DNA from 2 places in the Furfurilactobacillus sp. W61-4 genome. Region 2 is predicted to be linked to the other one. Evidence: predicted binding sites of a transcription regulator. Region 2 holds the regulator's gene; the other holds the start of a gene.
The links. The regulator LexA, encoded in region 2, represses DNA repair genes until DNA is damaged. The targets are predictions, from matches to a motif close to CNAACANNTGTTNG.

Region 1: uvrB (excinuclease ABC subunit UvrB) is a predicted target of LexA. The motif match lies at 2,200-2,213, and genes of this name have one in related genera.

What each region holds. Positions count from the first base shown of each region.
Region 1 covers NZ_BAAJNZ010000004.1:238,210-243,209, reverse strand. Annotated here, with positions in the region: gene AC27FN_RS06855 (phospho-sugar mutase) at 371-2,098, shown strand; gene uvrB (excinuclease ABC subunit UvrB) at 2,316-4,316, shown strand; gene uvrA (excinuclease ABC subunit UvrA) at 4,360-5,000, shown strand, end outside.
Region 2 covers NZ_BAAJNZ010000001.1:184,578-189,577, forward strand. Annotated here, with positions in the region: gene AC27FN_RS00955 (hypothetical protein) at 66-719, opposite strand; gene AC27FN_RS00960 (nucleoside 2-deoxyribosyltransferase) at 1,007-1,447, shown strand; gene lexA (transcriptional repressor LexA) at 1,537-2,166, opposite strand; gene AC27FN_RS00970 (DUF896 domain-containing protein) at 2,416-2,655, shown strand; gene AC27FN_RS00975 (YneF family protein) at 2,750-2,974, shown strand; gene AC27FN_RS00980 (ABC transporter ATP-binding protein) at 3,101-4,852, shown strand; gene AC27FN_RS00985 (ABC transporter ATP-binding protein) at 4,852-5,000, shown strand, end outside.

The DNA.
Region 1 (5,000 bases), on a different contig from region 2:
AGCACTAGCGAAAAAGGGATCATCTTCCGCACTTTGGAAGGTGATCCCTTTATTGCTAGGCACAGTTCTCAGGCGTTTGTCGCACGTTTTGACCATGGGGACGGGGTGCACAAAAAATGAATTCCAGTGCCTTTTATAAGTTATGTCCCAAACTTGTTGAGCAGGATTTATTCGCCGCGATCCATCGGCGAGATGCTCAGCGCTGACCAGTGAGCGCGTTTAAGAAAGTGTTCAGAAATACCTGACTAACCATCATTTATCACTGAAAGCTCAGATTAGCATAGAATTGTTTGGCTTGTTTCGCGCGAAGGACTTAATGCGGTATACTGAAAACGCATACGAAAACAACATCATGAATGGAGATGCGATTGTGGACTGGAAAGAAACTTATCAGACTTGGACAGCTCAGACCGATCTGGAAGCTCATTTAAAAACAGAATTAACTGCTTTAGCAGGCAACGATGAGGAATTAGAAGACGCCTTTTACCAACCAATGAGTTTTGGTACGGCCGGCATGCGTGGCGTGATGGGACCTGGTATTAATCGGATGAACATCTACACGGTACGGCAAGCAACAGAAGGGTTAGCCACTTACATGGATACCTTGGGTGAAGAGGTCAAGAAGCGCGGGGTGGCGATTAGTTTCGATTCTCGGCATCACTCCACAGAATTTGCTCATGAAGCGGCACGCGTTTTAGGCCAGCATGGCATTAAAACCTACATCTTTGAAGGCTTGCGCCCGACACCCGAATTATCTTTTACGGTTCGACATCTACATACGTTTGCCGGCATTATGATTACGGCTAGCCACAATCCCAAGCAATTTAATGGTTACAAGATTTACGGCGAAGATGGCGCGCAAATGCCACCTAAGGATTCGGACTTAATTACCCGGTACATTCGTCAGGTGACCGATTTATTTGAAATTGCGACCGCTGATGAGACCGACCTAGTCGCGGCTGGCTTAGAAACAGTGATTGGTGAAGATGTTGATCAGGCCTATTTGGATAATGTTGCCACGGTCACGATTAATCACGACTTGGCCCGTGAAGAGGGTAAAGATATGATGTTTGTCTTTACGCCGCTCCATGGAACTGGCCGAATGCCTGGGGAACGTGCTTTGCGTAATGCTGGTTTCCAAAACTTTATCACGGTCCCAAGTCAAGCAGAGCCAGATGGCGATTTTCCGACAGTTGATTTTCCTAATCCTGAATTTCCTGAAGCCTTTGATGAGGCCATCAAATTAGGTAAGGAACATCAGGCTGATATTCTAATTGCGACCGATCCTGATGCTGACCGGTTGGGGACCGCCGTTCGTCAACCGAATGGCGACTATCAACTATTAACCGGTAATCAAATCGCTGCATTAATGTTGCATTACATTTTGGCGGCCAATCAACAGGCTGATACGCTACCAGCTAACGGAGTGGCGGTAAAATCGATCGTTTCAACTGAATTTGCCACGAAAATCGCGGCTAGCTATAACATCGATACGATCAACGTATTGACTGGTTTTAAATTTATTGCCGAACAAATTCAACACTTTGAAGATACCGGTGATCACACGTTTATGTTTGGCTTCGAAGAGAGCTATGGTTACTTAATTAAGCCATTCGTTCGCGACAAGGATGCCATTCAGGCCTTAACGTTACTCGCTGAAATTGCTGCCTATTATCGTCAACAAGGACAGACCCTCTATGATGGTTTAGAGGCGCTCTATGCCGAATATGGTTATTTCCGTGAGCAGACGTTGCAGCAAACCTTTGAAGGCGTTACTGGTCCACAAAAGATCGAAGCAATTATCAATAAATTCCGCACGCAAGCGCCTAAGCACTTTGCGGGGATTGACATTGCTGAGACGGACGATATTGCTAGTGGAATCAAGACCTATGCCGATGGTCATACTGAAGCGTTGACGTTACCCAAAGCTGAGGTTTTGAAATATTGGTTAGTTGATGGCACGTGGATTGCTGTTCGCCCTTCTGGTACGGAACCTAAAATTAAGTTCTATATTGGTACGAATGGCGCCACATTATCAGCGGCTAATCAGAAGCTGCAACAGTTTGTCGATGCAATTAATGCGTTTGTTGCCGATTAAGCCGATCATTTAAAAATAGCTTTGCGTCGTTGAAAGACTGGCGCAAAGCTATTTTTAGCAATGGAATGAAAATTTCGTTGATTTGAGATCCGGATCACGTGCGAAAGTATGTTCGGTATGCTAGAATAGTTTCGCTATGTTAACATGAACAACTTAATTGTGAATTATCAATTAAGCAGAAGAAATACAACCACTCACGCAAGGGGGATGAACAGCCATGATTGAACGACAAGCCGATCGAAAGTTTGATCTTGTTTCAAAATATCAGCCGACAGGTGATCAGCCACAAGCGATTGAACAATTGACTGACGGGATTGAATCAGGGAAAAAGGCTCAGATTTTACTGGGTGCGACGGGAACTGGGAAAACATTTACGATTAGCAACGTGATTGCTAATGTGAACAAGCCAACCTTGGTTTTGTCGCATAATAAGACGTTGGCTGGTCAACTCTATGGCGAATTCAAGGAGTTTTTCCCCAACAACGCAGTGGAATATTTTGTTTCCTATTATGACTATTATCAGCCTGAAGCTTATGTGCCGTCCTCTGATACGTACATTGAAAAGGATTCATCGATTAATGATGAAATCGACAAATTACGAAATGCGGCAACTAGTTCACTCTTAGAAAGAAACGATACGATCGTCGTCGCCTCGGTGTCCTCGATCTTTGGTTTAGGGGACCCTCATCAGTATAAGGATCATGTCATTTCATTACGTGTGGGTCAGACCATTGAACGTAACGATTTTATGCGCAAATTGGTGGATATTCAGTTTGAACGTAACGATATTGACTTTCAACGTGGTCGGTTTCGGGTGCATGGAGATGTGGTCGAAGTATTCCCAGCGTCAGAAGATCAACGGGCTTTGCGGATTGAATTCTTCGGCGATGAAATTGATCGGATGCGCGAAGTTGACGCTTTGACCGGTGAAGTAGTGGGCGATCGGGATCACGTCACGATTTTTCCCGCAACTCACTTCATGACCAATGATGCCATTATGGATCATGCAATTGAGACGATTGGTCATGAACTGGATGATCGGTTAAAGGTTCTTAAAGACCAGGGCAAATTATTGGAGGCACAGCGTCTCGAACAACGGACCACCTATGATATGGAAATGATGCGTGAAATGGGGTACACCAGCGGGATCGAAAACTATTCGCGGCATATGGATGGCCGTCAACCAGGCGAACCGCCCTTTACGTTATTGGATTTCTTCCCGAAAGACTTTTTATTAGTCGTTGATGAAAGTCATGTAACCATGCCCCAAGTGCGCGGTATGTATAAAGGTGATCGCTCGCGGAAACAAATGTTAGTCGATTATGGTTTTCGTCTGCCTAGCGCCTTGGATAACCGACCCCTTAAAATTGATGAATTTGAACAACACGTGAATCAAGTTGTCTACATGTCTGCCACCCCAGGGGATTATGAACATGAACAAACAGATACAGTTGTTCAACAAATTATTCGACCAACTGGGTTGCTGGATCCAACGATTGAAGTTCGGCCGATTATGGGTCAAATTGACGATTTAGTCGGCGAAATTAACAAACGGATCGAACAACATGAGCGGACGTTTGTGACCACGATGACCAAGAAAATGGCCGAAGATTTGACCGATTATCTAAAAGACCTCGGCATTCGGGTACGATACCTTCACAGTGATGTAAAAACCCTTGAACGGACACAGATTATTCGCGATTTGCGATTAGGTAAATTTGATGTGCTCGTTGGGATCAACTTGTTGCGAGAAGGGATTGATGTGCCTGAAGTCTCGCTGGTTGCAATCTTAGACGCGGACAAGGAAGGCTTTCTTCGCAATGAACGGTCGTTGATCCAAACAATTGGCCGGGCGGCCCGGAATGCTCATGGTAGCGTCATTATGTATGCTGATTCGATTACCGGATCGATGCAAGCGGCTATTGACGAGACCAAACGGCGGCGAACGATTCAAGAGCGTTATAACGAAGAACACCACATCACGCCAACGACGATTGTGAAAGCCATCCGTGATAACATTACAGTTGTTACGCCAAGTGGAGATGGGCAAAAGGAAAGTTCACTCAGTGAAGACGATTTTGACAACATGAGTAAGGCTGATCAAAATGCAATGTTGGCAGGGTTAAATAAACAGATGCAAGAAGCCGCTAAGAAGCTTGATTTTGAAGAAGCAGCGACATTGCGTGATACCATCATGGAACTGAAAGCTAAACAATAGTGGTAAGCAACAGCGAATTTTTAACGAGGCAGGACACGAATACATGGCAAATGACAAAATTGTGATTCACGGAGCGCGAGCTCATAACTTAAAAAATATTGACGTGACTATTCCTCGTGACAAATTAGTGGTAATCACCGGGTTATCTGGATCGGGAAAGAGCTCATTAGCGTTTGATACGTTATATGCGGAAGGTCAACGACGGTACGTTGAAAGTTTATCTGCATATGCGCGGCAATTTTTAGGTCAAATGGACAAGCCTGATGTTGATTCGATCGATGGATTGAGTCCGGCAATTTCGATTGACCAAAAAACAACGAGTAAGAACCCTCGCTCAACGGTTGGTACAGTCACCGAAATCAACGATTATTTACGTTTGTTATGGGCTCGAGTTGGGACACCAGTATGTCCAAATGATGGGACGATTATTACTAGTCAATCGGTTGAACAGATGGTTGATCAAGTGTTGGCGTTGCCTGAACGAACCCGGCTTCAAATTTTGTCGCCGGTGGTACGACGTAAAAAGGGGCAACACGCTAAAATCTTTGAAAAAATTAAACGTGAGGGTTTTGTTCGTGTTCAAGTAGATGGTGAAACCTATGACGTTGACGAGGTACCAGAGTTAGATAAAAATAAGTATCACAATATCAATATTGTGATCGATCGGGTGATTGTTCATCCTGA
Region 2 (5,000 bases):
CTAATTCCTGTTTGGTAAGGAATTAGCTCACTTTTTTGACGCGATGAAGTTGACACTAGCCGTTTTTATTTTGTGAAATCAGTGACCGTTTGTCCATTTTTGGCGCTGTAAAGAACTTTACCATCTTGGTCCGGACTAACTAAGTTAATCGTGTAATCGGCCTGAAGTGATTTGCTGACGTTGGCTGACGATTTTCTGAAATTTTCTGTTAATGTTGGCCATTGTGCTTGTTCAGCTTGGCTTGGCGTCGCCTCAAGTGCTTCTAACGCCTTAACCGTATCAGCATTAGTTGGCGTGATGGTATATGTTTTACTATCAGCCGCAAAAGTTACTTTCCCAAAATTGGCGAAAGCCGTGCCAAGTTGCTTGGTCATCTGCTGTTCAGCGTTAGCACGGGCCGCACTCTTTTGTGATTCCGTTTCGCCGTTAATGACGGTTCCAGTAGGGTTAAATGTTGAGGCGGCCTTAGTTAATGAGGATTGCTGAGCGGCCTTTGTTTGCGAACTGTTTTTTTTCTGGGAAACGGCTGCTTTCTTGGCCTGTTGTTGTGCCTGGCGATGTTGAGCCGGTAAATGAATTGCACCATAGCCGGTGGCAAGGGCAAAAATAACCACTAAAAGAGTGGCAAATCGCCAAGTGTGATAACTCTGGATAGAATTGAGTAAATAAAAAATCGCCAAAATTAGGGCAATGCCGCCAAAAACTGTTAAATAGATCATGCCAAATCCTCTTTCCGTAACTTTTGCTGAAGCTATTTTACCATGTTAACTCTTAAGTAAAAAGTGAACTTTTTACAATTAGGATTAGTGTGTCTGGTTAGGTAACCAAATCATTGTTTTTTAAAAGAAGCGGTTGTTAATCATAATGTTCTTGAATTAGAACGATAATTAGTTTAACCAGTGCAAATTATTTTTAAATGAGGGTAAACTAAAAACAATTGAGTTTTAGTTTACACAGATGTTCGTCTTTTGATATAATGGCGATACTAATTTGAGGAGGCAACACATTGAATTCAATTTATTTAGCTAGTCCATTTTTTGATGAAGCACAAATCGATCGGGTTAAGCGGGTTGAACAAGCGCTTGCGGATAATAAAACCGTTGGGGACGTCTTTAGTCCACGCTTATCACAATTTCCAGATTTAACATTTGGCAGTGAGGCATGGCAAACAACGGCGTATCAACATGATTTAGACCACTTAAATGCTGCAGATGCGATTGTCGCGGTGGCAGATTTTATTGATGATTCGGTTGATAGTGGGACAGCATTTGAAATCGGCTATGCAGTGGCTCAAGGGAAGCCCGTTGTGTTGTTACATGAAAAGTCGGGATTAGTCAATTTGATGTTGATTCAAGGTGCAACAACTTACGTCACCGATGCGCTGACCATTAAGACCCTGGATTTTAATGATCTGCCACACACGACCTACACCGGTGATATCCAATAACTAAGCGATGTTTTTAATGATGAGTAAACAAAAATCCCTCCACTAAATGGAAGGATTTTTTGTTTAGCTCTGTTTATAAATGGAGCGGACTAGTAAATGGCATCTCGGTATAAACCAACAACTTTACCTAAAATGGTCACATTGTTTAGAATAATTGGCGCCATTTCGTCATTTTCGGGTTGCAAGCGGTAATGATCCGATTCCTTGAAGAAACGTTTACAAGTGGCTTCGTTTTCGTCCGTCATGGCAATGACAATATCACCATTATCCGCATTTTGCTGGCGACGAACGATCACGCGATCGCCAGTCAAAATGCCCATGTTGATCATACTATCTCCACGAATCGTTAACATGAAAAGGTCGCCATCGTAGTCAGATAATTCTGGCGGGATCGGGAAGAAGTCCGTCGCTTCTTGAACTGCTAAAATTGGTTCACCAGCGGCGACCACACCGAGTAAGGGGATTTCATTAGGCGTTGTTGAGACACCTAATGCGCTTAAACCGTCATCGGTTAGTTCAATGGCTCTGGGTTTAGTTGGGTCTTTGACGAGCAGACCTTTTTTTTGTAAGCGGTCAATATGACCATGCACCGTCGAAGTTGAGGATAGGTCAACAGCCTCGCCAATCTCACGGACAGTCGGCGGATAACCTTTCTCGCTGACCCGGTCGTAGATGAAACGAAGGACCGCCATCTGTTTACTTTCTGCATTCTTTGACATTTCTGATACCTCATTGGATTTTTTACGAACATTAAGTTCTAGCATGATGTTGCTGATTAAACCCAAGGTGGGTAGGAAGTTTGACCTTCTCAACACTTGCTGATACATCAAATTTAGCACATGAAAAACGTTGGGTCAAACAAATGTTCGGTCAGCGATGAATCTTTTGGGAAATGCGGAAACCAAGCGTATAATAAAATTTAAATATTGATGGTGGATGTTCCGATCCGCCAGTAAAGGAGACCAGCAATGGATGCAGAAAAACTGCGCGCACGGATAAATGAATTGGCTCACAAAGAGAAAAGTGACGGATTATCTGAAGCTGAAAAAGCCGAACAAAAGAAATTGCGGCAAGAATTTCTTGCCAACTTCAGAAAAGCGTTTAAGTCACAGGTTGAAATGTTACAGGTGTTTGACGATGACGGTAATGAGGTGACCCCAGAAAAGGTTAAAAAAGTTCAGCGAGATAAAGGACTGCGTGATGATTAATTTAGGATCTTTTTATAGGTAAAGGGTTTTCAAGCGGTCCTTACTTGTGTAATATAGTTTGATGTAAATCATTATTGTAAAGGGGGGTATCTTGATGTCGACTGGGTTATGGATTTTGATCGTGATTATTGCCGCGATCGCCGGTGTAATTGGCGGCTTTTTCTTTGCACGCCGTTATATGCAAAACTACCTGAAGAACAATCCTCCGATTACTGAAGACATGTTACGCAGCATGATGCTACAAATGGGGCAAAAGCCTTCTGAAAAGAAGCTGAAGCAGATGCTAGCAACAATGCAGGCACAATCACGTAAGAGCTAATGTTAATGTAATTGATTAAACGGGCGGATTAATTTCTGTCCGTTTTTTTGTCTAGTTACACAAGCCCGCTGTCTGCGCCTAGCCCAGACTGATTTCACCTTGGTCGTTAAGAAAGTAGGGATCACTTTGTCAATTTTTAGAAAATTAGCGTGGTATTTTAAGCAAGAACGACGCCTCTATTTTTGGGGTGTGTTCGGTCTATTGATGACGGCTGTGCTAGGGATTATCCCGCCACGAATTATCGGGGATTTAGTTGATTTAATGAATCGGCAGCATTTGACGAGTGGACGACTCATCCGTGATCTTCTCTTAATGACAGTTATTGCAATAGCAGCATATGCAGCGAGATATTTGTGGCGAATATCGATTTGGGGTGGCGCCGCCAAGTTAGAAAAAACCTTGCGGGAACGCTTATATGCTCACTTTATGGTGATGGATACTGCTTTTTATCAGCGATACCGAACCGGTGATCTAATGGCGCATGCAACCAATGATTTGTCCGCTATCCAACGGGTTGCCGGTGGGGGGATTTTACAATTTGCCGATTCGATCATTACCGGAGGGACGACGCTGATTGCCATGATGGCGCTAGTCAACTGGCGGTTAACGATCATTGCAGTTTTGCCGTTACCGCTAATTGCATTGGTCGCCCGTTACTTAGGAACAAAGATTCATCTAGCTTTTGGCGAATCACAGGCTGCCTTCTCGAATTTGAACAACAAAGCGCAGGAGAGTATTGAAGGCATTAAAGTGATCAAGACGCTTGGTCAGGAGCATGAAGATGAAGCTGACTTTGAGCAACAAGTTACTAAGACGATTGCCATCAATCGGCGAACTAACTTGTTAGATGCACTATTCGATCCGTTAATCACCGTGATTATTGGTCTGTCATATGTCGCAACAATTATTCTTGGCGGTCGCTATGTGACGACGCAAGTGATCACGGTTGGTCAACTAGTGACTTTTATTGCTTATGTAGGCATGCTGGTATGGCCAATGTTTGCGATTGGACAACTATTTAACACAATGGAGCGCGGCAACGCCTCTTACGATCGGGTTAATTTCCTGTTACATGAACGTTCAGAAATCGTCGAGAACCCTCACGGTATTTCGCAGCCAGCTCACGGTGATCTGGAGGTTCAGATTAAGGCGTTTAGTTATCCTAATGATGAGGCTTTGCGTCTGCAAAATATTGGATTTCGATTGTCGGCTGGTCACACGCTAGGAATCGTTGGTCGAGTGGGTGCCTGGAAAACATCGATATTAAAACTTCTCTTGCGCCAATTTGATCATTATGACGGCCATATTGACTTTGGTGGGCACGATATTCGCAATTATACATTGGATGCATACATTCATGCCTTAGGCTATGTGCCACAAGATAATTTTCTGTTCTCCACGTCGATTCGGGAAAATATCGCGTTTGCTAATCCGGATATTAGTGACGACGAGGTCAGGGCCGCCGCCTACACTGCTGCGTTTGATGAAGATGTTATCGGCATGCCCGATGGTTATCAAACGCAGGTCGGTGAAGAAGGTGTTTCACTATCTGGTGGGCAAAAACAGCGATTAGCCATCGCGCGGGCGTTAGTGATTAACCCGGAGTTGCTAATTTTGGACGATGCATTGTCGGCGGTGGATGCTAAAACAGAGGCACAAATCTTAATGCGTCTAGGTGAGAAACGGGCTGATAAAACGACAATCATTGCTGCGCACCGCTTGAGTTCGGTAATTAACGCGGATGAAATTATCGTCGTCGATGATGGGAAAATTATTGAACGCGGAAATCACACCACATTAATGGCCGATGACGGGTGGTATAAACGAATGTATGATCAACAACAATTGGCTGATTCAATTGGAGGAGGTAACGATTAATGGCTCAAAATCATCGGTCTGCGTGGTCTAGAAGCATGTCTTTGAAAGAACAGCGCACGGTCATCAAACGGCTATTACCGTATGCGGCTCCTTATAAATGGGATTTTATCTGGGCCATCATTTTTGCCTTTGCGGTCAGTTTGATTAA